Regions from separate parts of the Labrenzia sp. THAF35 genome, predicted to be linked through region 1. Evidence: riboswitches for the same ligand, from Rfam matches in the RefSeq annotation. Region 1 holds a riboswitch; each other region holds the start of a gene.
The links. Region 1 has a riboswitch for cobalamin ahead of FIU93_RS16290 (energy-coupling factor ABC transporter permease). Riboswitches for the same ligand answer to the same signal wherever they lie in the genome.

Region 2: another riboswitch for cobalamin. It lies ahead of FIU93_RS17165 (hypothetical protein); the one in region 1 lies ahead of FIU93_RS16290 (energy-coupling factor ABC transporter permease).
Region 3: another riboswitch for cobalamin. It lies ahead of cobU (bifunctional adenosylcobinamide kinase/adenosylcobinamide-phosphate guanylyltransferase); the one in region 1 lies ahead of FIU93_RS16290 (energy-coupling factor ABC transporter permease).
Region 4: another riboswitch for cobalamin. It lies ahead of FIU93_RS30770 (CbtB domain-containing protein); the one in region 1 lies ahead of FIU93_RS16290 (energy-coupling factor ABC transporter permease).

Annotation. Positions count from the first base shown of each region.
Region 1 covers NZ_CP045380.1:3,563,798-3,571,562, reverse strand. The annotation lists gene FIU93_RS16325 (hypothetical protein) at 1-586, shown strand, start outside; gene FIU93_RS16320 (alpha/beta hydrolase) at 773-1,594, opposite strand; gene FIU93_RS16315 (MarR family transcriptional regulator) at 1,843-2,343, shown strand; gene FIU93_RS16310 (HAD family hydrolase) at 2,340-3,056, shown strand; gene FIU93_RS16305 (AraC family transcriptional regulator) at 3,063-4,010, opposite strand; gene FIU93_RS16300 (hypothetical protein) at 4,194-4,565, shown strand; gene FIU93_RS16295 (YHS domain-containing (seleno)protein) at 4,748-5,233, shown strand; gene FIU93_RS16290 (energy-coupling factor ABC transporter permease) at 5,324-6,001, opposite strand; cobalamin riboswitch at 6,055-6,266, opposite strand; gene FIU93_RS16285 (hypothetical protein) at 6,592-6,825, shown strand; gene aroQ (gamma subclass chorismate mutase AroQ) at 6,876-7,400, shown strand; gene FIU93_RS16275 (EAL domain-containing protein) at 7,436-7,765, opposite strand, start outside.
Region 2 covers NZ_CP045380.1:3,746,614-3,754,378, forward strand. The annotation lists gene FIU93_RS17130 (GNAT family N-acetyltransferase) at 1-380, shown strand, start outside; gene FIU93_RS17135 (RidA family protein) at 576-950, opposite strand; gene FIU93_RS17140 (DUF2798 domain-containing protein) at 968-1,186, opposite strand; gene FIU93_RS17145 (putative quinol monooxygenase) at 1,193-1,501, opposite strand; gene FIU93_RS17150 (LysR family transcriptional regulator) at 1,601-2,527, shown strand; gene FIU93_RS17155 (hypothetical protein) at 2,532-2,930, opposite strand; gene FIU93_RS17160 (S9 family peptidase) at 3,135-5,219, opposite strand; cobalamin riboswitch at 5,363-5,576, shown strand; gene FIU93_RS17165 (hypothetical protein) at 5,683-5,961, shown strand; gene FIU93_RS17170 (DUF1636 family protein) at 5,951-6,355, shown strand; gene FIU93_RS17175 (ABC transporter ATP-binding protein) at 6,352-7,125, shown strand; gene FIU93_RS17180 (ABC transporter substrate-binding protein) at 7,143-7,765, shown strand, end outside.
Region 3 covers NZ_CP045380.1:4,615,655-4,623,419, forward strand. The annotation lists gene cobN (cobaltochelatase subunit CobN) at 1-2,321, opposite strand, end outside; gene cobW (cobalamin biosynthesis protein CobW) at 2,356-3,489, opposite strand; gene cobU (bifunctional adenosylcobinamide kinase/adenosylcobinamide-phosphate guanylyltransferase) at 3,486-4,037, opposite strand; cobalamin riboswitch at 4,070-4,288, opposite strand; tRNA gene FIU93_RS21215 (tRNA-Asn) at 4,623-4,698, shown strand; gene FIU93_RS21220 (cupin-like domain-containing protein) at 5,064-5,972, shown strand; gene nagA (N-acetylglucosamine-6-phosphate deacetylase) at 6,042-7,196, opposite strand; gene FIU93_RS21230 (SIS domain-containing protein) at 7,193-7,765, opposite strand, start outside.
Region 4 covers NZ_CP045382.1:114,138-121,902, reverse strand. The annotation lists gene FIU93_RS30775 (recombinase family protein) at 1-559, opposite strand, end outside; cobalamin riboswitch at 931-1,158, shown strand; gene FIU93_RS30770 (CbtB domain-containing protein) at 1,191-1,361, shown strand; gene FIU93_RS30765 (CbtA family protein) at 1,363-2,061, shown strand; gene FIU93_RS30760 (hypothetical protein) at 2,139-2,663, shown strand; gene FIU93_RS30755 (DUF1636 family protein) at 2,666-2,992, opposite strand; gene FIU93_RS30750 (M23 family metallopeptidase) at 3,627-5,630, shown strand; gene FIU93_RS30745 (phosphatase PAP2 family protein) at 5,917-6,771, opposite strand; gene mntR (manganese-binding transcriptional regulator MntR) at 7,141-7,596, opposite strand; gene FIU93_RS30735 (cytochrome c peroxidase) at 7,716-7,765, shown strand, end outside.

The DNA.
Region 1 (7,765 bases):
GTGGCCGGACACGAGTTTTCTGGTGCATGCGCTCAGCGATGGCGATTTTTCGACCCTGCGCGGCGCCATACAGCTCATGGACGATGAGCACGAACCAGTCTTTCTGACCGGGTCCGGCAGCGTCACGAACGAACTTTATGCCCGCCTGGAACACCTCGGCTACATGAGGACCACGGAAAAGCCCCTGCCCGAAGAGATGCAGGGGCACCTGATCGAGCGCGGGCTAACCGACTACGGCAAGGAACATATCGCCGACTTTGTAATCGCGCAGCGCATCCAGATGGAAGAGCTGGATGGCGACAGGGAAACGCTGGAAGACTTCTGCACGAAATTCGACAATCTGCGGGAGCATCACACGGGTTTCCCGCTCGAGGCGCTGCACACGTTCCGGATGTTCTTTTCCGATCCACGCTACGATTTCGATCTGGACCAGTCTTCGAACTATCTTTTCCGCCTCTACAAGATGTTCGGCATTGTGGAGATCTCCGACGAAGGTGTCGCACGCGCAAGCCGTTTCGGCTCCATGAATGTGCCGTTTCTCTTCGATCTGCTTCTCAACGAGCGTGGGGCAACAGTCAGACACTAGCCCCGAAAAGCGCTATTGCCTGGGTGCAGGACATCCCGGGGGCTCATGACGATCGGTTGCCTTAGTTGACCTTCCCGAGCCGCAGTTCCGGGCCTGTATCTTTGCTGTGCTCCGTGCGGGGAGACGATTTGAGGCTGGTAACGAAAAAGGGCGGCTCACCGAGCCGCCCATTTTTACCGATACCGCTTATCCGCGGATGAATGCCAGAACGTCGTTGTTGAACTCCTCGGCCTGCAATTGTGCAAGACCGTGGCCACCGCCTTCATAGATCTTCAAGGTGGCATCGTCGACGATTTCCGCCGCCCGGTGGGCAGAAGCCTTGATGGGCACGATCTGGTCGTCGTCGCCATGCACGATCAGCGTCGGCACCTTGATGGCCTTCAGGTCACCAGTGTAGTCGACTTCCGAGAACTCGCGAATACAGTCGTACTGACCCTTGATGCCACCGGCCATGCCCTGCAGCCAGAAGCTTTCCTGCAGACCCTGATTGGTGTCGACCCCATCGCGGTTGAAACCATAGAAAGGTACCGTCAGGTCCCTGAAGAACTGCGACCGGTTGTAGGCGGTCCCCTGGCGGATACCGTCGAACACTTCCATCGGCGTGCCGTCCGGATTGTCTGCCGTTTTCAGCATCAGCGGCGGCACAGCACCGACGAGAACGACTTTGGCGACCCGGTCATTGCCATGCCGACCAACATAATGGGCAACCTCGCCACCACCGGTGGAATGACCGATCAGGATCACGTTCTTCAAATCCAGATGCTCGATCAGTTCGGCAAGATCGTCCGCGTAGCGGTCCATGTTGTTGCCGTCCCATGGCTGGCTGGAGCGGCCGTGGCCGCGGCGGTCATGGGCAATCACCCGAAAACCGTTCTGGCCGAAAAACAGCATTTGTGCGTCCCAGGCATCAGCCGACAGCGGCCAGCCGTGGGAGAAGACAATCGGCTGCCCCTGCCCCCAGTCCTTGTAGAAAAGCTCAGCACCATCGGATGTCGTGAAAGTCGTCATTTTCAGATTCTCCTGTTCAAGCAGTTGTTTTGCGGCACCGAACTTCGGTGCCATCACCAGACCAAGCCCAAGGACACCGCCGCCAATCAGCGCCTGGCGACGGTTGACCTGCGGCCCAACGATCTTGTTTCCCATCGGATGATCTCCATTTAACTCGTGCACGATTTAATCGTGTGCGATGTATATGTATCGGCAAGTTCGCTCTGTCAACGCTTGCCAAGAAAAAAAATGCTGCTTAGGAACGTTTCATGTCAGAACGCACTGAAAACAAAGGCGCCTCGAAGCCCTTGAAGAACACCGGTCCGGACGCCTTGGGCGGAGATCTCGACGATTTTCTCTGTTTTGCCGTCTATGAGGCCAATCTGGCCTTCAATCACCTTTACCGGTCTTTGCTGGAAGAGCTCGGCCTCACCTATCCGCAGTATCTGGTGATGACCCTGCTTTGGCGCAGAAACGAGAGAACGGTCAAGGATATCGGCGACGCACTCAGCCTGGAATACAACACGCTGACACCGATGATTAAGCGCCTGGAAGCAATGGAGCTTGTCTCCCGCGTCCGCGATCTGGAAGACCAGCGCGTCGTCAATGTCTGCCTGACAGCCAAGGGTAACGCGCTTCGGGAAAAGGCGGCTGCCGTGCCGCATTGTGTTGCCGAGGCCTCCGGTCTTTCGGAAAAGGCTTTCGAGGATTTGAAATCCGCCCTCGACACATTGCGGTCCAACCTGAAATCCACGGGAGACCGGACTTGAACAACCCTACAGGCAACATCACCGCCATCCTGTTTGACAAGGACGGCACCCTCCTGGATTTCGACGCGACATGGGCACCGGCCTATCGCGAAACCTCGCTCCATGCAGCCAGAGGCGACCGCGCCCTGGCCGACAGGCTCCTGGAACAGACCGGCATGGATCTGGTGACCGGAAAGTCCGCGGCCGGGTCTCTGCTTGCAGCCGGCAACTCTGCGGAAATTGCGGCTGCCTGGATTGCCTGCGGTGCCGATTTTCAGGAAGGCCCGCTGACCGCAGACCTCGACCGGGTGTTCATCGGCTGCATGCATGATGCTGCGCCCCTTGCTGGCATTCCGGAAGCTGTGGAGACCTTGAGCGGAACCGGGTTCACTTTGGGTGTTGCCAGCAGCGACAGCGAAGCGGCCATAAGGGCCTTTCTCGCCGGCACCGGGCTTGCGCCCCGTTTTGCCTTCGTCACGGGTTACGACACGGGTTTTGGCCCGAAGCCGGAACCGGGCATGGTTCGCGGCTTTGCCGAGGCAACAGGTCTTGCACTGGACCGGATCGCCGTTGTCGGTGACAACACGCATGATCTGGAAATGGCCCGTTCGGCGGGCGCCGGACTTTGTATCGGTGTCCTGACGGGCACAAGCGCGCGCCACGACCTGGAAACCCTGGCGGATGCCGTTCTGGAGAGCGTTGCCGATCTGCCGGCCTATCTGGCCGCCAACTGATTCACATCAGGCCGGCACCGCCGCGCCTTGCCGTCGCACCTGTCCGGGTGTCTGGTTGAATTGACGCTTGAAGGCCCGGTTGAAGGCGGCTTCCGAGCTGTAGCCGATATTTTCTGCAATATCGATCAGGGGCAGATCCGTCTCCCGAATGTCGCGCCGTGCCCGTTCCATGCGCCAGTGGGTGACATAGGCCAGCGGCGTCATGCCGACGAGGTTCGTAAACCTGTCCGCAAAAACCGTCCGGGACATGCCGGCTTCCCGGGCAAGGCTCTCCACCGTCCAGGGCTTTTCCGGCGCCAGATGGATCTTGGACATGCTGCGCCCGAGCTTCGGGTTGAGCACCGCCGCCAGGCATCCGGCCCTGTCCCCCTCCCTGTCGACGAACGTTCGCACCACCTGGATGAAGATGATCTCCGTCAACCGGTGGATGATCGCCTCGGACCCCGGCTGCCCGGCGCGCACCTCGCTGGCAACAAAACGCATCACTGCTTCCAGCCAGAAGGCGTTCATCGTCTGTGTGTTGGGCAGATGAATGACCGATGGCAAGGCATCGAGCAGCGGATGGACCGAGCCTTCCTCGAATTCGAAATGGCCACAGAACAGTTTACAGGCCAGTTCCTCGTCCGGACCGCCGTAATAGAGCGCACCTTCCCCCGTATAACCGGATTGCCGCACGACCTCGTCCACTTCGGCGGCGGGACGGCCCGGTTCATCGCTCAGGATATGAGCGGCCCCGTGCGGAATGACGGCCAGGTCACCGGTCGCAAGGCGGATCGGCTTGTCAACACCGTCTACCGCGAGCCAGCAGCCACCACGCATTGCCATGTGAAACCGCGCGACATTGCCGAAGGCCGGCACCCGCACGGCCCAGGGCGGCGAAAAACAGGTATGGAAATAGACGGATCCCCGTAGCTTCAAGGCATCCAGGATCTGGGTCAGGGCGTCATGTTTCATGAAAGGCCGGTTCCGGTTGAAGTCTCATTCCCGCATTTTTGCCTCAACACCGCAAAGCGCAAGGCTCCCGGACGATCGGTCAATTTTCAGGGACTTTCGTGCATGGATAGAACTGAAGTCGACCAACATCTTTGGGCTCGTGGGCAATCCGCCCGCAGGAAACCAACCTGGAGCACTTGAAAGATGTCTGTTCGCTTCGTCACCAAGACCATGCACGCCTATCTCGATTATCCCGTCGCGATCGGCCTTATTGCCCTGCCCGTATTCCTTGATCTCGGCCAATCCAACCCGATCGCCTTCTGGCTATCCTTCCTGACAGGCTTTGCGGCCCTGGCCCTGACGATCCTGACGGATCACCAGACCGGCATCATCCGCATTCTGCCCTATTCGGTTCATCTGGCGGTCGATTTTGCCGTCGGCATCGTGTTCCTGGCAGCTCCCTTCGCACTTGGCTTTACCGGCCTCGACTTCGCCTATTACCTGGTCAACGCCATTGCCGTCCTGACAGTGGTCAGCCTTGCCAAACCGCAGGAAACGGTTGCGCAGGCCGCTTGACAGCCCCCGTCCACGCACAATGACACCGGCCCTCACGCCGGTGTCTTTTTTTGAACTGCAATCCGGACGATCTGCAAATCCTCGGGAACTTGCGAACATGGAGACGCCTGAGCTTCGGACGCAAGGTAGAGGCACCGGAGCAAATCCGGCCTTCAACCTTCATACCCTTTCAGGAGTAGAACATGTCCTTAATGAAATCCGCCATTGCCGCAACGCTGCTGTCTCTTGCCGCTCTCTCTGCCCCGGCAATGGCCGCGGACGAATACAACACCTCCAGTGGCCTGACGGCCGCCGGCAGCCCGCTCGGTCTTCATGGTGTCGATCCCGTGGCCTTTGTCAGCCTGGGCAACCGCATTGACGGAACCGCGCAATATACGGCCGTCCACGACGGTGTTGCCTATTACTTCGCATCCCAGGAAGCCATGGATGCCTTCACCGCGCATCCGGATCAGTACCTGCCGCAAAACGGCGGCTTCTGCACCTTCGGTGTTTCAGTCGGCAAGAAGTTCGACGGCGATCCGCAGTTCGCGGCCGTTGTGGACGGCAAGCTTTACCTGTTCCTGAACGAGGCCATCTTCCGCGAGTTCCAGAAAGACCAGTCCGGCACGATCACCAAGGCGGAAGCCAACTGGAAGAAGATCCGCTCCACCGAGGCAACGAAGCTCTGATTGTTCGTTGTCAAGGCGTGGGAACGACAAACAAAAAGGGCGGCCCCAGGGCCGCCCTTCGTGACTTGATTTCGGTAAAAGCCCGAAGACTTAAGCCGCGTTGTGCAGCCGATTTTCGAAAGCAAGGTTCCGGGTCAGCGGCGCCAATGTCTTGGCAGCGGCCAGAACAGCCAGGTCGGCCAGCGGCTCGCCCAGGATCACCAGCATGTAGGCAAAGCCGAAGGAACCGACGGAAGCCATGTTCTCGGCACCGAAGCCCTGGCCGTAGAATGCCCAGAAAGCAACCCAGCCAACGATACCGGCCTGGAACGTGGTGGAAAGAGCCAGTGCCTGAACGTAGGAAACGTCAACATAGGCTGTCTTTTCCGGAATGATGCGGTTTGCCAGCATGCTGACAGCCCACAGCGGCACAAGCAGCGTGGTGACGTTGATGCCGTACTGCGGCAGGTCGAAAGGAGCAACCAGCGTCCCCTGAAGCAGAAGGCCTGCAGCAAGGCCGATTGCTGCCGGACCTGCGCCGAACATCAGGAACAGGGTGGAGCCCAGGATAAAGTGAACTTCGGAAACACCAACTGGGTAATGCGGCAGGATTTCGAAGAAGCAGAACACGGCAACCGTCGTGATGACGGAGCGGACGGCAAGGCTGAGAACGCCGCTTTTGCGGATCGTGTCGAGAGCCATTTTGCCCAGAAGGCCGAAGGAAGCAGCCGCGGTACCGTAGCTGAGTACGATTTTGGCACCGTCGACGATGCCCGGTTCGATATGCATGTCATTTCTCCTTTGCGCACCCTCCGTGCGCGAGCAGATGGTGTGAACCGGCCCCGATGGGACCGCTGGATGGCAGGTTTCCTGGCTCGCGAGTCTCTGCGCTGCCCGCCTTCCCGGATCGCTCCAGTGGCTTGAAGGGCTTTGCTCGTCGCATACAGTTGCGGGGGCAGCCACGGTATTGGTCCCTGTTGGGTACGCCTCACCGTGTTCCCATTTCATCCGCCCTTACGCTTGTTCGGGCGAAACCATCGCATCGTCTAGATTTGCAAGGATTGGCGATATTCTGCAAGCGAATTTTCGCCATATTCGGTCTGAATGCGACATTGCACCGAAATTTTGCCGTCTGAAGACCACCACCGAAATCAGCCGAATTAGCACTACCAACAAGCTTCAGATCTCAAAATACTTCTTCAGGGAATTGCGTCAGCCACCTGAAAAACATGACATTTGAAGCACCCAAATCAAAGATGAAAATCAAAACCATTGTTTATTAAACTTTTCTGTATTTAGGGTAATTGTGATTTTTACTTGCAGAAACCCTAACGAAAGATAACCTCACTCGCATACAAAGCACATCATGAGAGTTTGCAATGCCCTTTACCAAATTGGGAACGCTTATCGCTGGTGTCGTCTTTTTCCTTGGCTGCATTCAGCTGGCACTTCTGGCCGGCGTTACTCTTGGTGCAGTCACTGAACCAAGACCGGGTTTTTTCCTTGGCAATCTGACACGCGAACAGGCGCTCGACAGCGGACTATTGAAGATCATGGCCGCCGTCGCATTCGGCGTGATCACCGAGATCAGCCGCTCGGTTGAAAAGAAGTAGACCACAACCAAAGACTTGCCGCAGGCGGTGACCTGTGAAAGTCTTCGGCCATGTTGAAATCGATTCCCCTGACCGCTCTTGCGGTATCCCTCCTTGCTGCCACCGTCACTCCTGGCTGGGCGGCACCTGACAAGCTGTTCGGCGCCATCAACGAACGTCTGTCGTTCATGCAGTCGGTTGCAGCCTGGAAAGCGGATAACGACAAACCTGTCGAGGATCTGCCGAGGGAAAAGGTGGTGCTGGATGCTGCCCGCGAAAAGGCAGTCGAAAACGGCCTGTCGGCTGACAATGTCACCTTGTTTTTCCAGGCGCAGATCGATGCGGCCAAGGACATTCAAACCTGCTGGATCGAACGCTGGGAGAGCGGCGAAGCTCGTCCGCAGAACGTACCCGACCTGATCAAGGATGTCCGTCCGGAGCTGTTGCGTCTCGGCAACGAGATCCTGACGCTACTCGCAGAAAGCCCCGTCGAAGCCTCTGACCAGCAGGCCTTCACGGAGGCGCTGACCGTGGAATGCCTGTCCGACGGATCAAAGAGCGCTCTGTTTGAAGGTCTGGTCGACGTACACGACTAGGCACATACAGCCATCAGGACATCCCTCATCGGAGTTCAGGAGGCTGCCTGCCTCCAGGGCTCGGCCGCATTCGCCTCTTCTTCCCGCTTCATGACCATTCGCGAGAACTCGCCGAACGGCACTGCCGGGCTCCACAAGTAGCCCTGGCCGAGAGTCCCACCCCACAGATTGATGTAATCCATCTGCAACTGGGTCTCGACCCCTTCGGAAACTGTGTTGAGATTGAGCTGCCTCGCCAGCATCAGGATCAGCTCAACGATGGTCCGGCGATCCTCGCAATTGGCAATGTCCATGATGAAGGACCGGTCGATCTTCAGCGTGTCGAACGGCATGCTTGCGAGACTGTGCAGCGAGGAATAGCCGGT
Region 2 (7,765 bases), 180 kb from region 1:
ACCAGGGCTTTGAAGAAGAGCTTGCAGGTCTGCCGGGGAAATACGCGCCGCCGTCCGGGGCGCTTTTCCTGGCGAAGGATGAGGAAGGCTCGGTTCTCGGTTGTGTTGGCCTGCGAGCGTTCGGAAAAGACGGCGCGTGTGAAATGAAGCGGCTCTACGTCCTGCCGGACGGACGCGGCAAGGGTGTGGGTGGTGCGCTGGTGGAGGCTGTAATTGCAGCGGCGGTTGCCGCCGGCTACCGGGAGATGCTGCTGGACACGCTGCCAAGCATGACGGGTGCCATCAAGCTCTATAAAGCCGCGGGGTTTGAGCAAGTTGGCGCCTATTACGATACGCCGATCCTGGAGACGGTTTTCTTCAAAAAGCAACTGAACGGGTGAACAACTGACGCTTTCAAACAAAACCACCTGCGAGCAGGTGGTCAAGTTTCGCTTTTTATTATTGGGTCGTTTTGCCCGTGCACAGTTATTCAAGAAGTTGGAACGGGTATCTCCATCAAGTTGTAGAGCCGGTCCATTGCTATTCAACTAAGGTATAATACGTATTTCTCAATCCGGTTGCAAGTCGTTCATCGATCAGGTTGCAATGATCGCTTCAACTTCGACCCTCAACTGTGGGTGAAACAGAGCGGCAACACAGACCAGCGAGCTGGCAGGAACCTCATTTTCATAGAGTTCTGCAAGGGCTGACCGGATTTCCGGCAAGTCGGTCATGTCGGTGACGAACACGGTTACTTTCACCAGATCTTTCAGTGATCTTCCATAGTGGGCGGCGATCGTGTGCAGCTGAGCGAACACCGCCTTGATTTGCGGGCCGGCCGAATCGGCCTGAGCAGGTGTGCCGAAAGCTGTGAAACCGGATGTATAGACCGTCTGTCCATGCCGAACGGCGTGAGTATAGGGGCCTGCCGGCAGGCCCAGTTCCTCGAAATTCTGTCGGGCAAGAGGCATCGTTTTTCCTTTTCTGATTACGGCAGGCGGGCTGAAAGGAACAGCGTTGCCCTTTGCACGGGCGGGCCAAGAAAGAAGGCGATGACGGCAGCAGCGGGCCAGGCCAGACGGAAGGCATTCATCCATTGCCAGAAGAACCTGTCGCTCCAGCCGAGGTTCAGGAATGTGACCCAGCACGACATCAAGAGCGACAGACCCAGTGACATCAGCAACGTCGCGATCAATCGGTTCTTCATGACTGACTACCTTTTGATCGCTTCGCTGGTGCCGATTTCGCCCAGTTCTTCAATGTAGCTGACCTGTGTCAGGTTCTGCGCGAGATAGGCCTTGGTGTGCGGCATTTCGAAATGGGCGGCCAGGGCGTCCTTGTCAGTCCAGCTTTCCCACAGGGTGAACTTGTCGGGATCCTGCAGGTTCTGCCGGATTTCAAAGAAATTGCAACCGGGTTCGTGTTGGGTTTCAGCCACAAGTCGGCGCAGTTCCGTCTCTGCCCTGGTCCGCTCCGCACCTTGTTGCAGTTCGATACCAGCGCTGATGAAGTAATTGCCCATGAGTGTCTCCGTTGCGTTTAAGGACGAAGACAGATTTATTGATTTCTCTAATCTCAATCTATATCGAATAATGAGAGTTTAAATTTTGAAAATGAAATCATGCTCGACGACATCGCTTTGTTTGTTCATATCGCGCGTAATCGAAGCCTGGCAAAGGCTGCCGCGCATCTCGGATTGCCTGCGGCAACGGTGACCCGGCGCCTGGCGAAGCTGGAGGAAACCATAGGCACGCAGCTGGTCTTCCGCTCCGCGCGGAAGTTCGATCTGACGGTGGCGGGTGAGGCGTATTTCGAGGCCTTTGCCGACCTGGTTCAAAACGCTGAGACGACATTGGACGGGTTAAGCACCGATCTGCACGGTCTTCGGGGAGCGTTGAAGGTGGCGGCGCCTACCAATATTTCCATCGGCATCCTGCAGCCCATGTGGTCGGATTTTCTCAAGACCTATCCGGAGATCCAGCTGACGCTGACGCTCAGCAACGAGAACAAGGATCTGCTGGAACACAGGGTCGATATTGCCCTCCGGGCCGGACCCCAAACCGATGAGCGGCTTTACCAGAAGCGTCTCGGGGTGGTGGCAACGGTTCTCGTTGCGGCGCCTGCTTATCTTGAACAGGCGGGTGCCCCGGAAAGTCCGGACCAGATCGGCCGGCACAAGGTGGTGCGGGTGTCCACGCTTCCGCAATGGCAACTGACAAATCGGGAAACAGGCTGCCGCGAAACCGTGCCTGTCGATGCACGTGTGGTTGTCGATGACATCAGTCTTGCCCGGCAGCTGGCCGGCGACGGTCACGGGCTCGCACTGTTGCCTGTGAGCGAGATTTCCGATGACCTGATTTCAGGCCGCCTCACACCTGTGCTCGCAGACTGGCAAGGGCAGCAACGGGATATCTTTGCGGTATGGCCCACCGGGCGGCTGCTCAACGCCCGGGCGCGCTGCCTGCTTGATTACATGGAACCGTTCATGGCAGCGCTTCCCGTGTTTCAGGGAACTGTCGTCCAGCGTGATCCTGCAAGATCCGCTTGATGTCCTACGCTGTGTAGGGATTGCAGCGGATGTAGCGCGGCTGATCGATGTAGCTGGACATGACCGCAAGCCATGCGTTGCATTCGCCTTGAGTCTTGAAGCAACCGGCCTGGGAGATGATGTATTTCTGGCTGAAATTGAAGACCTTGCCACCGGCAATGCCTTTCCAGCCGCTGCCGGTAAAGGTGCGGCAGTCATAAGCTGTGTTGTAGGTGCTGGGGATGTCCTGCCGGTTCTTGGTGAAGGTGGGGGAGAACAGCAGCGTTTCCACTACGTTGCCGCCGGTCGTGTCATAGGACTGGCATGCGGCAAGGCTCAGCGTGGCGGCCATGACCGGAACCAGGCGCAACCCCTTTTTCAGCCCATCAGCAAGGCGGTGCGGAAGTGTGCGGTAGCAGGTCATCACGGGCTCCAGTGAACAGCATCGGTACGGTCCAGGACCGTTCAATTGATTGATTTGCAACAACTCTCACATGAGCCGAAGACTTGGTCAAAATCAAGTCACGTTCGCTCGGGTGGTACCCGCAAGGGCGTGTGAAAGGAATTTAGGTTCCCGGGCGTGCGAACTGCTCCGCACGCCCGGAAAATCCTCGGGTCTGACGAAGTGTCAGGCCTTGTCGGTCACCAAAAGGGCAAAGGCCTGGGTTTCGGCGACTTCCTTCAGCCGGTCGAAACGGCCGGAAGCGCCGCCATGACCGGCTTCCATGTTGGTTTTCAGCATCAGCAGCTTGTCACCTGTGCCGGTTGCCCGCAGCTTGGCAACCCATTTGGCCGGCTCCCAGTAGGTCACGCGCGGATCGGTCAATCCGCCTACCGCCAGGATGGCCGGATAGGCCTTTGCCTCGACGTTGTCATAGGGCGAGTAGGACGCGATGTAATCGTAGGCTGCCTTGTCCGTGATGGGGTTGCCCCATTCCGGCCATTCCGGCGGCGTGAGCGGCAGCGTGTCGTCCAGCATGGTCGACAGAACGTCGACAAACGGAACTTCGGCAATGATGCCGCCGAATTTTTCCGGTGCCAGATTGGCAATCGCCCCCATCAGCATGCCGCCGGCCGAGCCGCCCTGAGCGACGATACGGTCGTGCGATGTGAAGTTTTCCGCAACAAGATGGTCTGCTGCGGCTATGAAGTCGCTGAAGGTATTCTTCTTGTTCTCGCGCCGCCCATCCTTGTACCAGTGGAAGCCCTTGTCCTTGCCGCCGCGAATATGGGCGATGGCGTAGACGAACCCCCGGTCGACCAGCGACAGGCAGTTGGTGTTGAAGCTCGCCGGAATGGTGATGCCGTAGGAACCATAGCCGTAAAGCAGCAGAGGTGCGGAGCCGTCGAGCCTGGTGTCCTTGCGGTAGAGCACAGACACCGGCACGGTTTCGCTGTCGGCTGCGGGAGCCATCAACCGGCGGGTGACATAATCGTCCGCATCATGGCCGGAAGGCACTTCCTGTTCCTTGCGCAGAACACGCTCGCGGGTCTCGACATTGTAGTCGAAGGTCTGCGATGGCGTTGTCATCGAGGAATAGGTGAAGCGGATCGTGCTCGTGTCGAACTCGTAGCCGCCGCCAAGGCCGAGCGAATAGGCTTCCTCGTCGAAGGCGATGGAGTGCTCGATGTTGTCTGCAAGCCGGCGGATCACGATGCGCGGCAATCCGTCTTCGCGCTCCAGCCGCGTCATGAAGGACTTGTAGACGCAATGCGACAGGATCAGGCATCCTGCCTTGTGAGGCACAAGATCGGACCAGTTTTCGCGGCCGGGATTGCCTTTAGGCGCAGTGACGATCTTGAAGTCCTCGGCGCCGCCTGCGTTGGTCAGGATGTAGAGTGTGTCGCCGTGATCGTCGATGGAATACTCGATACCGGTCTCGCGCTCTGCGACAAGCACCGGTTCGGCGGTCGGGTCGGTGGCCGGGATCATCCAGACTTCGGAGGTCTCGTGATCATGAATGTCGATGACGATCGTGTCGCCCGACTGGGTCTTGCCGACGCCCATGAAGAAGCCGGCATCCTTTTCCTCGTAGACGAGAACGTCGCTCGCCGGATCGGAACCGACTTCGTGACGGAAGAGTTTCGAGGGCCGGTGGTTGGCGTCGAGGCGAACGTAGAAGACATAGCGGCTGTCTTCCGAGAAGACGCCGCCGCCGCCCGTATCCTCGATGGCGTAGTCGAAATCCTTGGCAGACTGGGCGTCGCGCAGCTTCAGTGAATAATATTCCGAGCCCTTGTCGTCATAGGCCCAGGCGATGAGCTTGTGATCCGTCGACTGGCTGACGCCGCCGATCCGGAAATATGTCGTTCCTTCGGCTTCCTTGTCGCCATGGAGAAGAACCGTTTCCGCGCCGCCGTCACGCGGGGTGCGAAAGAAAACCGGTTGCTGGCCGCCGGTTTCATACTTGAGGCCGTAAGCGAAGGGGCCGTCGGGAGCAGGAACCGAGCTGTCGTCTTCCTTGATGCGGCCGCGCATTTCCGCAAAAAGCTTCTCCTGCAGAGCCTTCGTCGGCGCCATCTGCGCTTCGTGATAGGCATTCTCCGCTTCCAGATAGCTGCGGATGTCGGCATCCAGCACGGACGGGTCTTTCATGACCTCCTGCCAGTTGTCCGCCCTCAGCCAGGCGAAATCGTCCTGGCGGGTAATGCCGTGGGTCTCAAGGGTGAGGGGGCGCGCTGCGGCGCGCGGGGGAAGGGCATCCTGTTTCATGGATCGGAGGTAAGATTTTTGAGCCTTGAAGGCAAGGGTCAATACTGCCGAGGCGGCAGGGTGTTTCCGCCTCCTGGCCATCCTGTCGTGCTTTCGGACAAGAGCGGCGACCCGCAAAAGTCTTTGACATTTTTCAGGCGTTCGCGCACTTAGGAAGAGATGGTTCCCGACTCCGAACTCCGGACCGGGATTAAAAGGGAACACGGTGCGACGAGCCCGAAAGGCTGCAAATCCGTGACTGCCCCCGCAACTGTGAGCGGTGAGCAAACCTGAAAGCGCCACTGGGGAGACCCCGGGAAGGATCAGGCAAGCAATGACCCGCAAGTCAGGAGACCTGCCATTTCACCTTAAACCTTAACCCGGGCGGGGTGCCCCGGAGGAGTGAGTGACATGGCCAATCGGCACCTGCCGGCAAAGTTGCACATTCGGTTCCTGACTGCCCCGCGAAATCGCGGAGGGCGATATGAACCGGAAATTTTCTGCTGAATTCTCAAGACTTGCCAACCTCCTGACCGAGGCTGATCCGCTGGCGACGCGCGCAGCACGCGCGATGGTTCCCGATGGGCTTCAAAAATCTGTTGTCAGCAAGAACATGGGTAATGTAATAACATTACATGATGATTGTGCCAAACGTACCCGATCCGGCCGTGCCCTGTGCAACGAGGAAAGCAATGCCTTTGCTTTTCCGCAGCCTCCTGTCGGTTCACTGGCAGAAGCCGTGGAGGCGCGTCATGAGCAATGATCCGCACAAGATATTTGTCTGCACGACCTGTCGTCACAATGGGCAGACTTGCCATCCCGGATATGGGCTGATCTGCAAGCTGAAGAGTGCAATGGCACAGGCAGTGCCTGTCGTTGGAGACGAATTCGAAATCAGTGGAACAGCCGACATGGAGAGCTGTTCGAGACCTTGCACGCTGGCATTCAAGGCCACCGACAAGGCGATCTACCTCTTTGGGGACATTGAGGACGATACGGACATCGACGACCTGGTCGACTACGCCAATCGGTATCGCCAGATTGAAAATGGATGCGAGGTGACCGAGGAAAGCCACGGCAAGCGCTGGAGCGCATCGCAAGGCCGGCTTCCGGCAGCGATGATCGTTTCGGAAGCTGACGGGACGGCGTTCTCATGACGGGGATCGATCTGTTTGTCCGGGAGGTCAGCTGGAAGACGGGGCAGGGCAAAACCATTCTGCATCCGCTCAGCTTCGGTCTGCCTGCCGGTGAGGTTCTTGGAATTGCCGGCGCCAATGGTGCCGGCAAATCCACCCTGTTGCGGCTGCTCTATCGCTTCCTGAAACCGAAAACGGGCGAAATCCTTCTGGATGGCACGGATCTCTGGCACATCAGTGCCAGGGAGGCCGCCAAAACGATCGCCGCCGTGCTTCAGGAGCAGCCGACCGACTTTGCCTTGTCCGTGCGCGAGATCGTCACACTCGGTCGGCGTCCCCATGCAACCGGTATTGCCGGCGCAGGCAAGCGGGACGCCGAGATCGTCGATGACTGTCTCGGGAAAATGGATCTGCTGTCCTATGCAAAAAGAGCCTTCGGCACATTGTCCGGGGGGGAAAGGCAACGGGTGATGGTGGCCCGGGCGCTGGCGCAAGAACCAAGGCTTCTGGTGCTGGATGAGCCGACGAACCATCTGGACATCCGTCATCAGCTCGAGATCGTCGAGCTGATTGCCGATCTGGACATTACCATTGTCACCAGCCTGCACGACCTCAACCTGGCAAGCCGTGTCTGCGACAAGGTCTTGCTGTTGCATGAGGGCCGACTGGTTGCCCAGGGAATGCCGGAGACGGTGCTGACCCCCGGCAACATTGAGCAAGCCTATTCGGTACAGGTCCGTCTGGAGCAACTGTCTGCCAGCCGCGAGCGCTACCTGACCTTCCATCTTTGAATTTCTGGAGACTTAATATGAAAAAAATTGCCCTGGGCCTCGCGCTCACCTTTCTGTCTGTACCGGCAATTGCGCAAACGACGGTGGAAAGCTGCAACCGCACGGTGACCTTCGACACGCCGCCCAAAGCAGCCGTTTCGAATGACGTCAACCTGACCGAGATGATGCTGGTACTTGGCCTGCGCGACCGCATGGTTGGATATACCGGCATTTCAGGCTGGAAGACGCTGGACGCGGAAATGCGTGAGGGCGTTGCCGAACTTCCCGAACTCGCGTCGAAATATCCGAGCAAGGAAGTGCTGATCGGGGCCGACGCCGATTTCTTCTTCGCCGGCTGGAACTACGGCATGAAGGTGGGTGGTGAAGTGACGCCTGAAACGCTGGAGCCGTTCGGCATCAAGGTCTACGAGCTGACCGAATCCTGCATTCATATCGGCGACAAGCCGAAGGCGTCTCTGCAGGATCTCTATAACGACCTCCTCAACCTCGGAAAGATCTTCGGTGTTGAAGACACCGCGCACGATCTTGTTGCGGCCTACAAGCTGGAGCTGGACCGGATCGCGGCAACGGTGCCTGCTGGTGAAGAGCCGCTGCGGGTCTTTGTTTACGACAGCGGCGAGGACAAGCCCTTCACCGCCGG
Region 3 (7,765 bases), 1.1 Mb from region 1:
GTATCGCCTTGCGATCTCCAGGGAGCCTCCAGAACAATTGCAAGGAGCTCCGGTCGACCCTGCTGCCAGGGGGCAGAAAAATCGCAATCCAGTGGATCAAATCCATCAAAACCGAGGTCCGAAGCGATAGCCCTTTGCAGGCTCCGCTGTTCCGGCCTGTTGCCTCGCGGTACCCTTGCCAACGCAACCAGCAGATCCATCAGAAGATCGCCTTCGGGACTTTCGCCAAGAATATGCAGCCCGTCCCTGATCTGCAGTTCCTTCAGGTCGCACAAGTGAGCGTCGAGGCGCGCAAGGCGGGTTTCCTCGTCCATGGTCTCGGTAATACCGATATCCTTGTCCAGACCATGCCGCGCAGCGGTGTCCAGGATGTCCCGCGTCAATGCCTTAAGGCGGCGCGGGTCAACGCCGCTCGCCAGATAATACTCATCAAGCAGCGTCTCCAGCTCTTCGGCGACGCCATGGCTCTCCGCCCGGGCCAAAGGCGGTGTCAGGTGATCGACGATGACGGCCGAAGTCCGTCGCTTGGCCTGCGCCCCCTCGCCTGGATCATTGACGATGAACGGGTAGATGTTCGGAATTGGCCCCAGAACGGCTTCCGGAAAACAGCTTTCAGCCAGGGCCAGTGCCTTGCCGGGCAGCCATTCCAGATTGCCGTGTTTGCCGAGGTGAATGACGGCATCGACGGCGAATTGTTCCCGCAGCCAGATGTAGAAGGCAAAATAGTGGTGCGGCGGCACCAATGCCGGATCGTGGTAGGTTTCCTTCGGATCGATGTTGTAGCCACGCGCCGGCTGAATACCGACCACCTGATTGCCGAACCGGTGCAGGGCCAGGCGGAAATGGCCATCCGTTACATGAGGATCGTCCGACGGTGCTCCCCAACGATCAACAACTGCTGACCGAACAACGTCGGGCAACTGGTCGAAGGAGCGCTCGTAGTCCTGAAGCGACAAGGCCTGATATTCTTCCTTGGCTGATCGGCCCTCCAGGGCATTGGTTACGCCCGAAGTCAGGATTTCCATCAGATCGGCGGAGCTTGCTGGAACCTTGCCGGCGTCATAGCCCGCGGCGGCCATGACCTTGAGCAAATGAACGCATGACGCAGGCGTGTCGAGCCCTACGCCGTTGGCAAGACGCCCGTCCCGGTTCGGATAGTTTGCCAGGATAAGGGCCGACTTCTTGGCTGCGGCCGGTTTCCGGCCGAGTTTCCCCCAGGCGGCCGCAAGCGCCGCGGTAAACATGATCCGATCCGGAACAGGCGTAAAGGTAACCGGCGTCGACTGGGTGGCCTCATCGAAGACCCCTTCTTCCTTGAAGGAGACAGCACGGGTCAAGATCCGGCCGTCAATCTCCGGCAAAACGACATGCATGGCGAGGTCACGTATCGACAAGCCCTGATCGCTGTCTTCCCAGCCCTCTTTGGACGAAGACGAAAAGACGACCTGCAACACGGGTTTGCCGGGTCGATCGAGCGGTGTCGGCTGATGGGCTGCTCCGGCCTTCGAGACGGCGAAGGCAGTACCGTTCAACACGACATCAGGCGGTGCCTCATCGAAAAGGCTTTCCAGAACGGCGACGGATTCCGCTTCCTTCAGGCTGGAAACATAGATCGGCAGTGCATTTACGCCGGCTTTGTCGAGAGCAGCGATCAACGCATCCAGTGGTGCGGTTTGGGCACCTTGCACCAGAGCGCGGTAGAAAGTGATCGCTGCAACAGGTCTTTCAGGATCCCGCCAGGAGGCCTTCAGTTGCGCTATATCCGGGGCGGCCTTGCCAGCAAGATAGATACCCGCGCGAGGAAGAGGCACCGGATGCGCGGGCTCTTCTCCCTTTCCGATCAGGTGCGCTGCATATCTCAAGGCATTGGCGTAATTCTCCGCGCCGCCTTCCACACAATATCGCCAGAAGCGATGCACTTCAGCTGGTGATCGGGTGGAGCGAGACGTCAGTTCTTCGTCCCACTTGTCGTCGCCCGGAATGACAATCAGATCGATGCCATTCGCGCGGACTTCTTCTTCAAACCTTTCCAGGCCGTAGCGCCAGTACTCCACTCCACCCAGAATTCGCAGAACGATCAGCCGAGACCCACGGACGGTCTGTTCGGCATAAAGATCCACCGAATAGGGATGCGACAAGGCCATGAGATTGGCGAGCCGCAGGCCTGCCCGGCCTGTTCCAAGCCGTGATTGCGCAGCGGCAAAGCTTCCCAGTTCGGTGTCTGCAGCGGACAGGAACAGAATGTCGGCTGGAGACTGGCCGAGGTCGACCGCGTCCCCACCGTCATCGATCCGGCGCGTCTGGCTGGCGAGAATGTGCATGCTTGGTCTTTATTTCCAGCTTCTATCCAGCGTGTCAGGCAGCAGCCGTCAATTCACCCAGCAGGCCGCGAACCGCAGTCAGGTCGAGGCCCTTCAAACCGATCACGACCAGTCTGCCACTGCTCTCGGCGCCGGCGGCGAACCAGGTTTCGACACGCGGTCCGACAGCTTGAACCATTGCAGGTGCTGCCTTGCCCTCGATTTTTACGGCCCCCTTGATGCGCAGGACGCCTTTTTGCGCCATGGCTTCCAGAACCTTTGCCTCTGCATCTTTCAGGCTGGCGAAAGACGAGACTGCCAGCACGTGACTTTCAAAATCATCGTGATGGTGATGATCGTGATGATGGTCGTCATGGTGATGATCATGATCATCATCATCGTGGTCATGGTCATGGTCGTGGTCGTGGTCGTGGTCATCATGATGGTGATGATGCTCGTGCCGATCAGCCATATCGTCCTCGGCAGCAGAGCCTCTGCCGAGCAGAACTTCAATCGGAAGCGTGCCTTTTTCGGATGTCACCACGTGAACCGCCGGACGAACATCGGCGGCGATCTTCTCATGCACATGCTTCAAAGCGTCTTCGGAGACGAGATCAGCCTTGTTCAGAACGACGAGGTCTGCGCAACGCAATTGGTCGTGGAAGAGTTCTTCAACAGGACTGTCATGATCAAGCGCCTCGTCGGCGGCACGCTGCGCGGCAAGTGCATCTTCATCAAGTGCGATCCGGCCTTCGGCGAGTGCAGCAGCATCCAGCACCGTGACAACACCATCTACCGTTACCTTCGGCTTGACGCTCGGCCAGGAGAAGGCCCGAACGAGCGGCTGCGGCAAAGCCAGGCCAGAGGTTTCGATAACAATATGCTCCGGCGGATTGTCCCGCGCGAGCAGCATTTCCATGGTTGGCAGGAAATCGTCGGCAACGGTGCAACATATGCAGCCATTGGTAAGCTCAACCACCTCTTCCGCGGCGCAATCGGGATCAGCGCATCCATTCACCAGGGAACCGTCGAAGCCCATGTCCCCAAACTCATTGACAATAAGGGCAATGCGTTTGCCATTGGCGTTGGTAAGCAAATTGCGGATCAGCGTGGTCTTGCCTGCTCCGAGAAACCCAGTGACGATCGTTGCCGGAATTTTTGCGCCCGGCTGCAGGGATGAAGTGGTCATAATTTGATATCCGGTTGTGATGTGGGTTTCAAAAGTATCGGCAGGCCCGCAGCAACGAAGACGACCTGTTGGCACCTATGCGCCATATCCTGGTTCAGTCGTCCCTGCACATCGCGGAACGACCTCGACAGACGGTTCTCCGGCACGATCCCCATACCAACTTCGTTGGAAACGAAAACGCACGGCCCCTGAAGTTCCTTCAGAACCGCGCAAAGTCGTGCCGTTTCGGCGGGGATGTCCTTGTCTGCAAACAGCAGGTTCGACAGCCACAGGGTCAGGCAGTCAACAAGAACCACCCGGTCTTGCCTGCATTCGTTTTCAAGCACCGCTGCAAGTTCGAGCTGTTCTTCCACGGTGAGCCAGGACGGGCCGCGTTGATCTTTATGAGCGGCGATCCGGCTGGCCATTTCATCGTCGTGGGCAGCACCAGTCGCGATATAGATTTTTTGCAGACCGGTTTCATGGACAAGCTTTTCCGCGAACCGGCTTTTTCCGGAGCGGGCGCCGCCGAGGACCAGCGTCGTCCTCTCGCCGTTTGAATGCGTCATTCCTTCTCCCAGCCGTCCGCCCGACAGCGCCATAGGGTTGACAATGTGACGGCCGGTCTCCTGGCTTGCGGCTCAGCGCGGTCTGTACCCCTTCCCGGCCCCATCAGGACGCCAGTGGTTTTCGTACAGCCACTCACCGCTCACAGTTGCGGGGGCAGCTCCGGATCTGGACTTGAAAAAGACCGCACCGGATTCCCGTTTCATCCGGATCAGGCAAGGCCTTTTCCGGAACCGTCGGTTTCTTCCTAAACGTATCTTGAGGCCGACACAAGCAGCAGAAAGTCGCTGACGACTAACCTTGAAAATCGGCCAGGCAGTCAACAAGGACGCCTTCTTGCGACAAAGTCAGAAAAAGGCACAGCGGATTTAGCCTGCCCGGGGTGTTCCAATCGTCGCGAAACGTAGGGTTTTCCAAGCTCGACAGAACGCCTAGCCATCTGAAATATATCGAGTTTTCCACACCGAGATCAAAAAAATGACGGCTTGATGAAAAAAACGCCCTCGGGGGCTTGGCAAACGGATCAAGCCTTTGATATACGCATCTCCATCGACGGGGCGGCAACGCGCTGGCCCCGAGCGTGGTGATCCCCAGTAGCTCAGTTGGTAGAGCAAGCGACTGTTAATCGCTGGGTCGCTGGTTCGAGTCCGGCCTGGGGAGCCATCACCACCTCTTCCTAATCCTCCCGAATGCTGCGTTTCTGAAGACTGGAACACTGTTCAGTGTCCGGATTGATCTTATTCACGTTTGATCTTGCAACAATCTGCACCGCCTCAAAAATCGACAGCCATTTGATGCGAACGCGTCTTTCGCAGCAGTAACGTTCCGTATCATCTTCCTAAACAACATTTCCTGGCTACGTTTTTAACGAAGATCGCGCCTCCAGTGGCTCTGCGTCTTTGAATAGCGCTTCTTGATAAAGCTCCAGGTTGCTCCTATCGTGATTTCTCCAAAGGGAGCATCATGGAAAATCGCAGCTAAATCCAGCACCCCTGAACCCGCAAATCTTCAAATGCGTGGTACCTTTTATGAGCGGCGACAACACACACACCATTGCCACCGTAACCGCAGCACCAGGTTATGCCGAATTTCTTGAAGCCTACTGCGACAAGGAACAGCCCCTGCTGATAAAGGGACTAGCGAAAAACTGGCCCGCGCGGGAAAGGTGGCAATCCGGCCGATTACGAGCAGAACTCCATACACTGCCAAAGGTCCGCGACAGAGGTGTCTTTTTCGTCAGCCGCTCCCCCGTACTCGAACAAGATATCGAGATGCCGGATTTCCTGAAGGAGATCCTCGCGTCCGATCGGATAATGCAAGATTCCGTTGCCTGGAGGTTCTGGATCAACAGCAGGAACAACCGGACAGAGTTCCACTACGATACCAACGCCGAGAATGTCATCACAGTTCAGGTGAAGGGCCGTAAGGAATGGGTACTGGTTTCGCCCGAAACACCGCTACCGTGCTACCCGTTCACCAACTTCTCTCTACTGAAAGACGAAGAGCGATTGCTGAGGAACAAGCGGTTCTACAAATTCGATCTGGAGGAAGGCGATCTTCTCTATCTGCCGCCACATTGGTACCACCGGGTGGTTGCCAAGGAAGACGAGAACATCAACATCAATTGGACTTTCACGAAACGCGAAACTTCGGTCATCTCAAAGGAATTCAAGCGTGACATGGAGCGGTGCGGCCTGCTGCATTCATTCAAGAACAGTGATTCCGCGCTGGTTCGGCGCTGTTACGAAACCGCTATCCGCGCCCTTCCAAATGTTGGCGGTATTGGCTGGGGTCTGAAATCGTTCATTTCATCGCCCTATACGCCAAGCCGCGGAGCATTGGTCAGCCGCTTCTTCAAGGAATTGCTGCAAATACCGAATACGCTGCTGACACTTCCAAACGTTCGCTCAACGCTGAAAAAGGTCGACAAGACCTAACCGGCGAACGCGCAGCCACCAATCCCACAAGTTCGGCGCGGTATGTAGACTACCAGCGTATATGCCGGGCTACGTATTTGAGAATTGCTCTCCCGCAATCCATACGCCCTCGACCTCATAGGCATTGCCAAGCTGTACGAAGTCAGCCGGATAGCCTTCTTCGAAACGACCGAGCGGGCGCCCGAGAATGTCCGCAGGATCACTGGTCGCCATTGCAAGAGCAGCTTCAACCGGAAGCTCGAGTGTGCCGGTGAGAAACTTCAAGGACGCCGGCAAATCTATATCGGCGCCGGCAAGCGTGCCGTCTTCGAGGGTCAATGTGCCATCGCGGCGAAAGATTTCCCGACCTCCGAGAAAGAAGGACGTAACATGGGTGCCGGTCTGGGACATGGCGTCGGTAACGATAAAGATCCTGCCCGGGCCAGTCTTTGACTTGAGCGCAACCCGCATCGCGACCGGGTCGACATGGACACCATCAGCAATGATGCCCACGTTGAGCGCGCCCAGATCGAGCGCGGCGCCCACAAGGCCGGGCTCGCGGTGTTGCAACGGGCTCATGGCGTTAAAAAGATGGGTGACCATCGAAGCACCCGCTTCAGCCGCTGTCTTGCACTGCCGGTATGTTGCTCCGCTGTGGCCAAGACTGATGTGAATTCCCGCGTCAGCCAATTCCCGCATCTGTTCTGGCGGCACCGTTTCCGGTGCAACAGTCATGATGAGGCTTGGCAATTCCCGCGCCGCGCGCTGGTAAAGCGCCATATCTTCGCGGTTCAAAGGCCGGATCAGATTCGGGTCATGCGCCCCCTTGCGCCCCGCGAACAGATGCGGCCCTTCGAGATGCAGACCGTGAAACCCCTTCACACCCCGCGACCAGGCGGCAATTCCCAGATCAACGACTTTTCGCGTCACCTCGGGCGTGTCCGTGATCAAAGTCGGTGTCAGGGCTGTTGTACCGAGGCTGACATGGGCGGCGCAAATACGTTCGATATCGTCGACTGTTTCCGCATCCCCCAGCATCAAGCCGCCGCCGCCATTGACCTGCAGATCGATCAATCCCGGCGCGAGAATGCCGTCACCAAGATCGACAGTCTCTACGCCAACGGGCACCTGATCGGCCGAAAGAAGGCCAGCCACCTTGCCATCTTCGACAAGCAGGGCAGCATTCGCATGGATTTTCTCACCATCGAAAACCCGGCTGCAGAGATAGGCGGTTGTGGAGGTCATACGGTCTGGGTGACTTTCTTCAGGTGCTTGGGAACGTCCGGATTGAACCCGCGCTGCCGTGCAAACCATTCGATGAAGGCGTAGAAAGAAACAATCTGCACCAAGGCGTCGGTCAATGGATGCCCGGTTGCCTGGAACGCCAGCTTTTCTGCCCGCTCCACCTTGTCGGTCGTTGCAAAAACACTTCCACCCTGGTCCACCATGCGATCCGCAGCCTGGGCTAGCCCCTCTTCGGCTGCATCGCGCACGCCAAGTGCCAGGATCGGGTATCCGTTTTCGACGATCGAGACAGGACCGTGCATTACCTCGGCGGACGAATAAGCCTCCGCATGGATCTGGCAGGTTTCCTTGAATTTCAGCGCAGCTTCATTTGCGATTGCCAGACCAGGTCCGCGTCCAATGACATAAAGCGAACCCCGCTGCTCGATCGGCTTGGCAAGCGCGCGCCAGTCCTTGTCGATTGCTTTTTCAAAATGCTCCGGCAAGGCAGCCAACGCATCGAGCAGTTCCTTGTCAGCTCCGATTTCCGCCAAAAGCAGCAAGCCCGCCAAGACGGAATTGACGAAGGT
Region 4 (7,765 bases), on a different replicon from region 1:
CCCGCATGATTGTTTGACGGCTGGTACCAAATGCACGGGCTATGGCGGAAATGCTTTTGCCGGAACTCAGCGCAACCCGCACCTCTTGCTTTTGGCTGTCTGTCAGGCTTGGCCGCCGACCCAGAACTTTCCCTTCGGACTTGGCACGTCTTAGGCCTGACTGCGTTCGCTCGATGAGCAAATCCCGCTCGAACTGGGCAACGGCATTGAGCACGTTCATGGACATCGTGCCGGCGGAACTCGCCAGGTCGACACCGCCAAGTGCAAGACAGTATACCCGTACTCCTTCGTCGGCCAATGCCTTTACTGTTGAACTGACGTCTATCGCATCCCGGCCGAGGCGATCGAGTTTCGTCACGATGAGAATGTCGCCCGGCTCTAAACGGTCCACCAGCCGAGCGAATTCCGGACGCTGCGTTATCGGCACACTGCCGGAAATAGTCTCGGTCACAATCCGGCGGTCGTCGACCTGGAACCCCGCCGCCCGGATTTCTTCTAACTGGTTTTGCGTCGTCTGTCCGGTCGTTGACACGCGGGTATAGGCAAAGGTGCGTGACATAGCGTCATTCCTGTCCGAAAAGGCTGTTCAAATTAGTTAGCTGTCCAGAATGATGTCAAGGTAATTTGTGGACAGGGTGTTTTGCCCCTGTACGCAATCGGACGTTTTCGGACACAGACATGGGTCATCGGCAGTCATAGTATGGAGTGAAAGATGGCCCGGCGGTTGCTTTTCAAGGACCAGGGACGGCAGGAATTTTTCGATATCCCGACAGAGAAAACAGTCTGATCCATCATTATTCCCCGTCGCCTGTCGACCGGCTTGAAATCGAGCTTCGGCACCGACAGTGTGCAAGTTCCCAGGCATTGAATGTCATCGCGAACGCATCAATTACGTGTCGGATTTGTGCTTTCGCGATCAAAAAAAATGCGCCATAATAAAACCTGTTTGGTTTTCCATTCGGCACAAAGTGCTGGGAAACGAACAGGGAATTCGGATATGGCGGACCCATGCAGGGCGTCAGGAGCCGAAGCCGCCCCCGCGACTGTATGCGGAGAGTGCTGACCGGACATGCCACTTGCAACGAATGTTGTGGGGAAGGCCCGGCAAAGCGCCACGACCCGCGAGCCAGGAGACCTGCCAGACATTCACTGAAAACCCTTCTGTCGGGTGTGACAGCAAAGAGGATAAAATGACGACACAATCTGCAAAAACCACCGTTTCCGCGACGAAAATCGTATCGCTTGCTTTTGCTGCGGTACTGGGTGTCGCGATTATTTCGATCACGGGTCACGTGCAGGCGAGCGCTTTGCACGACGCAGCACACGATGTGCGCCACGCGACCGGATTCCCGTGTCACTAAAATGCTGACTCGCCTCTTGGTCAGCGGCTTGTTCGCTGGTGCTGCGGCGGGGCTTATCGCGGCCCTGCTACAGCTTATTTTTGTTCAGCCAGTCCTTCTCCATGCGGAGCTTTATGAATCGGGGGAATTGGTCCATTTCGGAACCGAGGCAGTCAGCGCTCAACAAGAGCTGGGCGGGATCGATCCTTTGCGCGATGGCCTGAGCGTCATCTTCACGATGCTCACCTATACCGGTTATGCCTTCATTCTGCTCGCCGGCATGGCAATTGCCGAAATGCGCGGTGCGGTTATAACGGGTCGCAACGGCCTGCTTTGGGGTGTTGCAGGGTTCGTCGCGTTCCACTTCGCGCCCGGATTCAGCCTAGCTCCCGAAGTGCCCGGCGTCGCGGCGGCGGATGTTTTTGCCCGGCAGATCTGGTGGTGGGCGACCGTCCTTACCGCAGGCGCCGGATTGTGGCTGATCGCATTCGGCCGCAATTGGATGGCTTGGGGCGCAGCAGCAATGCTGCTGCTGGCACCACACGTGATCGGCGCGCCAGAGCCGGACACCTTCACCGGCCCAGTTCCGACCGAGATCGGGGCAATGTTTGCCAGCCGTGCCTTTGGCGTCGGAATGGCAGCCTGGCTTCTGCTTGGTTGTTTTGCAGGTTTTTTCTGGCAGCGCGAGGGGGCGAGGGTCGGCGCAACGCAGGCGGCCTGATCCGGAATCTAAATCATAACCGACCGGGCGAAACATCTCGTTTTGCCCGGTTTCTTTTTAAGGAAACCTGAAACCCCATGGAACGCTCTCTCGCACTCTTCGCCATCGGGCTGGTCTTTGGCGGAGGCATCGGCTTTGTTGTTGCCGCAAGCAATGGTGTCGCTCTTGACGGTCATGACCACTCATCAGCCAGCGATCACCAGATGCAGACCGCATCAGTGGAGCTCAAAACTAATCATTCCGGCCAAACCGCTGGCCACAACCACAACAGGACTACCTCTGTACCTGGCGGTCCCGATGCACCGTCCTTGAAAATCAGTGTCTCGAAGGATCCGGTTAGCGGCTACAATCTTCATATCATGACGGAAAATTTCAGCTTTGCTCCGGAGCGGGCAGGCTCGGATCATGTGTTGGGCGAGGGCCATGCCCACGTATATGTAAATGGCGTGAAGGTCGCGCGGCACTACAGTGCATGGCTCCACCTGCCGACTCTTCCAAAAGGTGATGCGACGGTTGAGGTTACGCTCAATTCCAACGATCACCGCATGCTCGCTGTCGAGACGGAACCGCTTAAGGCTACGGTGACTGTGAACGTGGAATAGGCTTATAGCGCCGGAATGCGCGCTCTGAGGCAGAAACGGAGACGTCCACATGGTCGGGCGTCTTCGATCCAGCCTTTGTCCGTTGCCAGAAAATTTCGGGCCGTCGAGATGATGTCAGCAATGTCGTCTGGAAAGATGAGGCCTGAAAAAAGGTATGCCGCTCTACCAACCCCCTGAAACGCCACCGCAATCGGTTGTTCACAGGCCCCCATGCATTCAATCTGTGTAACCTCAATCGCCATTCCTGATTCGTTCAACGATCGACGCAATGCATCAAGATCTGGCGAAGGGTCGCATTTGCATGTACTGCAAACGATAATACGGTTCATTCGGTCACCTTTGACAGGAGCGGTGGCACAGCATAGCGAAAACGTACAAAGCAATACATTATTCGTCATGCGAGTTAGATCGTACTGTGTTTAACAATTTCATTCCGACAATTGCGAAATCGCTTGAACCTAAAGTGGCTAGAGGGTGTAAACAACTCACCAGTTTGGAAACCCGACTCAGGAACTTCTTATGGCCCAATCGCAATCTCGTGAATTCCTGGCAACAGGTAACGGCTATAGGTTTGCCCATTCTGCTGGACCGCGACGGGCCTGCGCGCGCTTACTGGCTAGTGTTCTGTGCCCCGACCAATGTAGCTAAAGAGGCCGGCAACGACCCAAAAGCTACGCGAACTCAGATCCCAGAATGCATTATAGCAGCGAGTATTAATCAGGACCGCGCCGATGCCGAAGTTTTAGACGTAACCCAGACACCCACGTTTTTCGTTAACGGCCGTCACCTTAGTTCGTTTGGCGAGGCAGAACTGCGAGCTTTGGTGAACGAAGAGGTAGCCTCTTCGCGGATGTAACCAACAACAAACGGGATATGTTCGAATGGTGATGGCAATCAAATGACACCGCGCTGCACGAACGAATTCGATCCACAAATTGGTTGCTTAACTTCCGAAAGATAGCAATGCACTTTGACGCTACCCAAAACCCCCAGTCCTCAAAAATCGAGCTCGGTCAAGAACCGCCGCTGCTTGGTTACGAAGGGGTGTATGGCATGTCGGACCGACGAGGGGTTTCACTGCGCTGGTTCGCTGGTTCAGCACTCACTGGCGTCACATCCCTGTTCTTGATGGGCGGCGCGCTATTCGCTGCCTTTGATGGCCAATACGAAGTTGAAAGGGCGAAATCCTCGAGTGCTTTATTGAATGAGTTGTCGATCTCGAACAACGGTTACAGCAAAGAAGACAGGTTTCTGCGATCGGCGACTGAATATTCCAGCAAGCAATTAATAGATGTGAATATTGTCTCCCGTGAGGGCGACAGAGACAACATTCGCGCTCAACCACATATTTTCATCAGCGCTACGCTTGCTACCAAGAAAGACCCGTCGCTTGCATCTCAAATTCCGGCCTTCAGTACGCTGAACATATTTTCTAGGAGTGCGGAGAAAGAAGCGACAGGGGCAACCGAGGGAGTTGCAACTTCTCTTCTTGCCGACTCGCTGTACGGTGTGAAATTGGCCAATGATGTCAGTATAAGCCTTACACCATTTCCATCATCGAACACGGATTTCGATTTGGACAAGACGTTGTCAGAATCGGAAATTGAATTGAAAGTTCGCAAATTTATCCGGACCCGTTCGGTGGATGCAACTAACATGGATTATGAAGCAGTGATTGATCCTGGGCGTTTCGACTTCAATTTGGCGCTTCAGCCAGATTTGGAGCGCTATGCGGTTCGGATAACGCCGGAAAACGTTTCTTTCGTGTCAAAACGCGATGACGATATTCGGTTAGCCGGAATGGATGAAAGCATTGTGCCAGTGGCTCAGGGGCAAAACCTTACGGGGACCCTCCTAAATCAGCAGGTTCCAGAAGTAGAAGCTGCATCGATCACACTTGCGTTTCAGCGATTGTATGGAATCTCCAAACTTGAAGACGGACAACGACTCCGAATAGCGTACGCGCCCTCACAGGACGATCCGGAGCGAAAGCTGCCCGTGCGTATCAGTCTGTATAGCGATACGAAACACGAAGCGACCGTTGCCCAATCAGACGGCGGCGATTACATCAAAGCCCGGCCGCCTAGCACCTTTCCAGCAGCAGCCTTTGCTGACGCGGATCGTGTCTCCCACAGCGGGCCAACGCCAGCGCTATACGATAGTCTTTATCAAACTGCACTTGAGCAAGACATACCAAAAAACGTTGTAAATGAACTTGTTCGCATGTTGTCCTTTAGCATCGATTTCAAGGCCTCCATTAGGCCTGGTGCTACCATAGAGCTGCTATACTCCAGAGATGACCGTAACTTCGGATCTAAGATCCACTTTGCTGCGCTGAGCAATGGCAAGACAACGCTGGAATTTTACCGTTTCCGGACGCCTGACGATGGAGCTACTGACTTTTATGATGCGTTCGGCCAAAGCGCAAAAAAGTTCCTGCTCAGGAAACCGATTGATGGTGGCAAGTTCCGATCCGGCTTCGGCATGCGTCGGCATCCCGTCTACAAATATTCAAGAATGCATAAGGGAGTGGACTGGTCTGCTCCGCGCGGGACACCGATCATGGCTGCTGGAGATGGTACCGTGATAAAGGCAGGTTGGAGTTCCGGCTATGGGAAGCGAACTGAACTTCGACACACCAATGGGTACACGACCACCTACAATCATCAGACCGGATTTGCCAAAGGCATAAAGGAAGGTGTTCGCGTCAAACAGGGACAAATCATAGGTTATGTTGGCTCGACTGGACTTTCAACAGGACCTCACCTTCACTTCGAGATGCTAGCTAATGGCCAACCTTTGGATCCAATGCGAGCCAGACTTCCAGAAGGACGCGTGCTCGATAGAGAAATGCGCGAAAGATTTGAGTCCGAACGCAGTGCAATCGACAACTTATTACGTGACGCCCGTAGGCCTCGAATTTTGCAACATGACTACAATGAGGAAGCGTTCAATCAAGCAATCTGATGTTGAACTACAAAGAGGTCTATCTTAGAGGTTTTTCGATCCTTTTAATTGCACTAAGGCCACCGCAAGTGTGCGTTACCATTAGGATCCGTGCCGCCGGTAACGCCAACAGTACTGCAACACGTTTACTGAGTGCTTGTTAGCTAGACTCAAAATACATTTCTGACGCGTCGTGTGCCGCAGTGCATGATATCGGAAGTCTTTGGCTGCAAATCTCCTCCGGCACGAAATCAGCGCCCATAAGATCAAACTCTGGGAAACGAAAGGTAATTCAATAAAATTTTGCTTACCGTCGCCTTAGTCTTTGAAAACTCAGTTGCATAAATCTTCCAAGAGCGGTCATCCATTCGTCCAACGAACGATCACTCACAATTGGCCGCGTTCTTTGAAAGAGCAGATGAAAGACTGCGAAACTGAGCAGCAGCGTTACGCCCCAGGAAATTAATGTGTCAGAAAGGAAGTGACCGCCGAATGCGATTCGGTTTAATGACAGGATGAAGCAAAGCGGCAACACGAATAGCAGCGTCGCTTTGCGCCACGTAGCGGGAACTAGAAAGGCGACTGAAGTCAACCAAATGGCGGAAGACGCTTCTCCAGAGACGAAAGAACAGTTTCGGTCACAATAGTCAGTGACTTTCCAGACAGTTTGATAGGGTAGGTCTCCGCCGAACTCAGCCACATGTTGCGGTCTCGGGCGACCCCAATTGTCCTTCAAGATCAAATTTACGAGCACGCCGGGGCCAAGAACCAGAGTCGACAGCAGAAACAAGGGTTGGCGGAGTGGCATGAGCGGTGGACGATCGGGGATAAGCAACTTCAGAACGAACACAGCAACACAAGTAGTCGCAACCACCTGAACTAGAAATATGCCGAGATACCTTACGTCTCTGAGAAACGCCATGTTCTTCGCCCAGAAACCGAAAACTTCTGAATAAAACAATCCGCTCGACCAAATATCGGCACCGGGAAAGATAAAGAAAAACAGCGACACGGCACAGACATACAACCCGATCGAAATCATCGGATGTGAAACACAGGAGTCGGTCAGCTTCTTTAGAATCGGCTTTGGGCTGTTTTCAATAGGTACTTTGTTCTTCATCGCCGGTATTTTGATCGAACTTCGAGGATTGATCCTATGCATCTAGAAGGTGTCCGAGGTGTTTCACAGGTGTCAAAATGCCGCCCGCTCCAACAAACCGGAGATGTGTTCAAGCGGACTTTCTGGGTTAACCGTCAACCTGTTGTTGGATGTCTCAATCCGGTTCATTCGAACGTCGATTGCTCGCGCTGGCCTTCTGCGTTGGAGCTGATCTTGCGTCGTCAGCTGTACAACTTGCGATTAGAGTTTCTGGCCGATCAAGGGTAAGTCGCTGCACGACCCACCGCGGGGTTCCAATTAGTTTTGTGGCTTCGCGTTGAGTGCACAGGTTGGTCCCATTCTACTCAATATGCTCTTTGCTGGGTTTAGAAGATTGATTTGACGAAATGTTACCACCAACTCGAGCCGTGCTCAGTCGGTGCCGGGCGCGTTTCTTTTCACGAAATCTTGAAACACTTTCAGCGTCTCTTCGCTGACATGATGCTCGATACCCTCCGCGTCTTGCTCGGCCACTTCTGCGGAAATTCCTAGTGTAACCAGGAAATCGACGACAATCCTGTGCCTCTTGCGGCAGGCTTCCGCCAGTTGGCGGCCCGCCTCAGTCAAACGTATATCGCGGTAGCGCTCCTTAAGGATAAGACCTTCTCGCTTCAGCCTAGCAAGATTTTTCGATACCGTCGGCTGCGCAACGCCAAGCCGTTCGGCAATTTCTACCGGACGCGCAGACCCGTTCAGGTGGATCAGTTCCGCGATGAGTTCCACATAGTCCTCGACCATTTCACTCTGGTGCGCGGTGCGCACAGCCTCGAACCCGCTGGCCTGTTCATCGACACTTCTATCGGACACCTTGGGTGAAGGACCGGTCATGAACGGAACACATCCTCTTTGTTTTCATGGTGATTGTGTATGCCGTGAAATTAGTCACTTGACAATGCGTTAGATCATCCTAAGAAATTTAGCCTAGTCTAAATATAATAGGCGCAGCTATGAAAACTCTCCTTGCCAGCGCAGCGATCTGCCTTGTTCCGCTAACCGC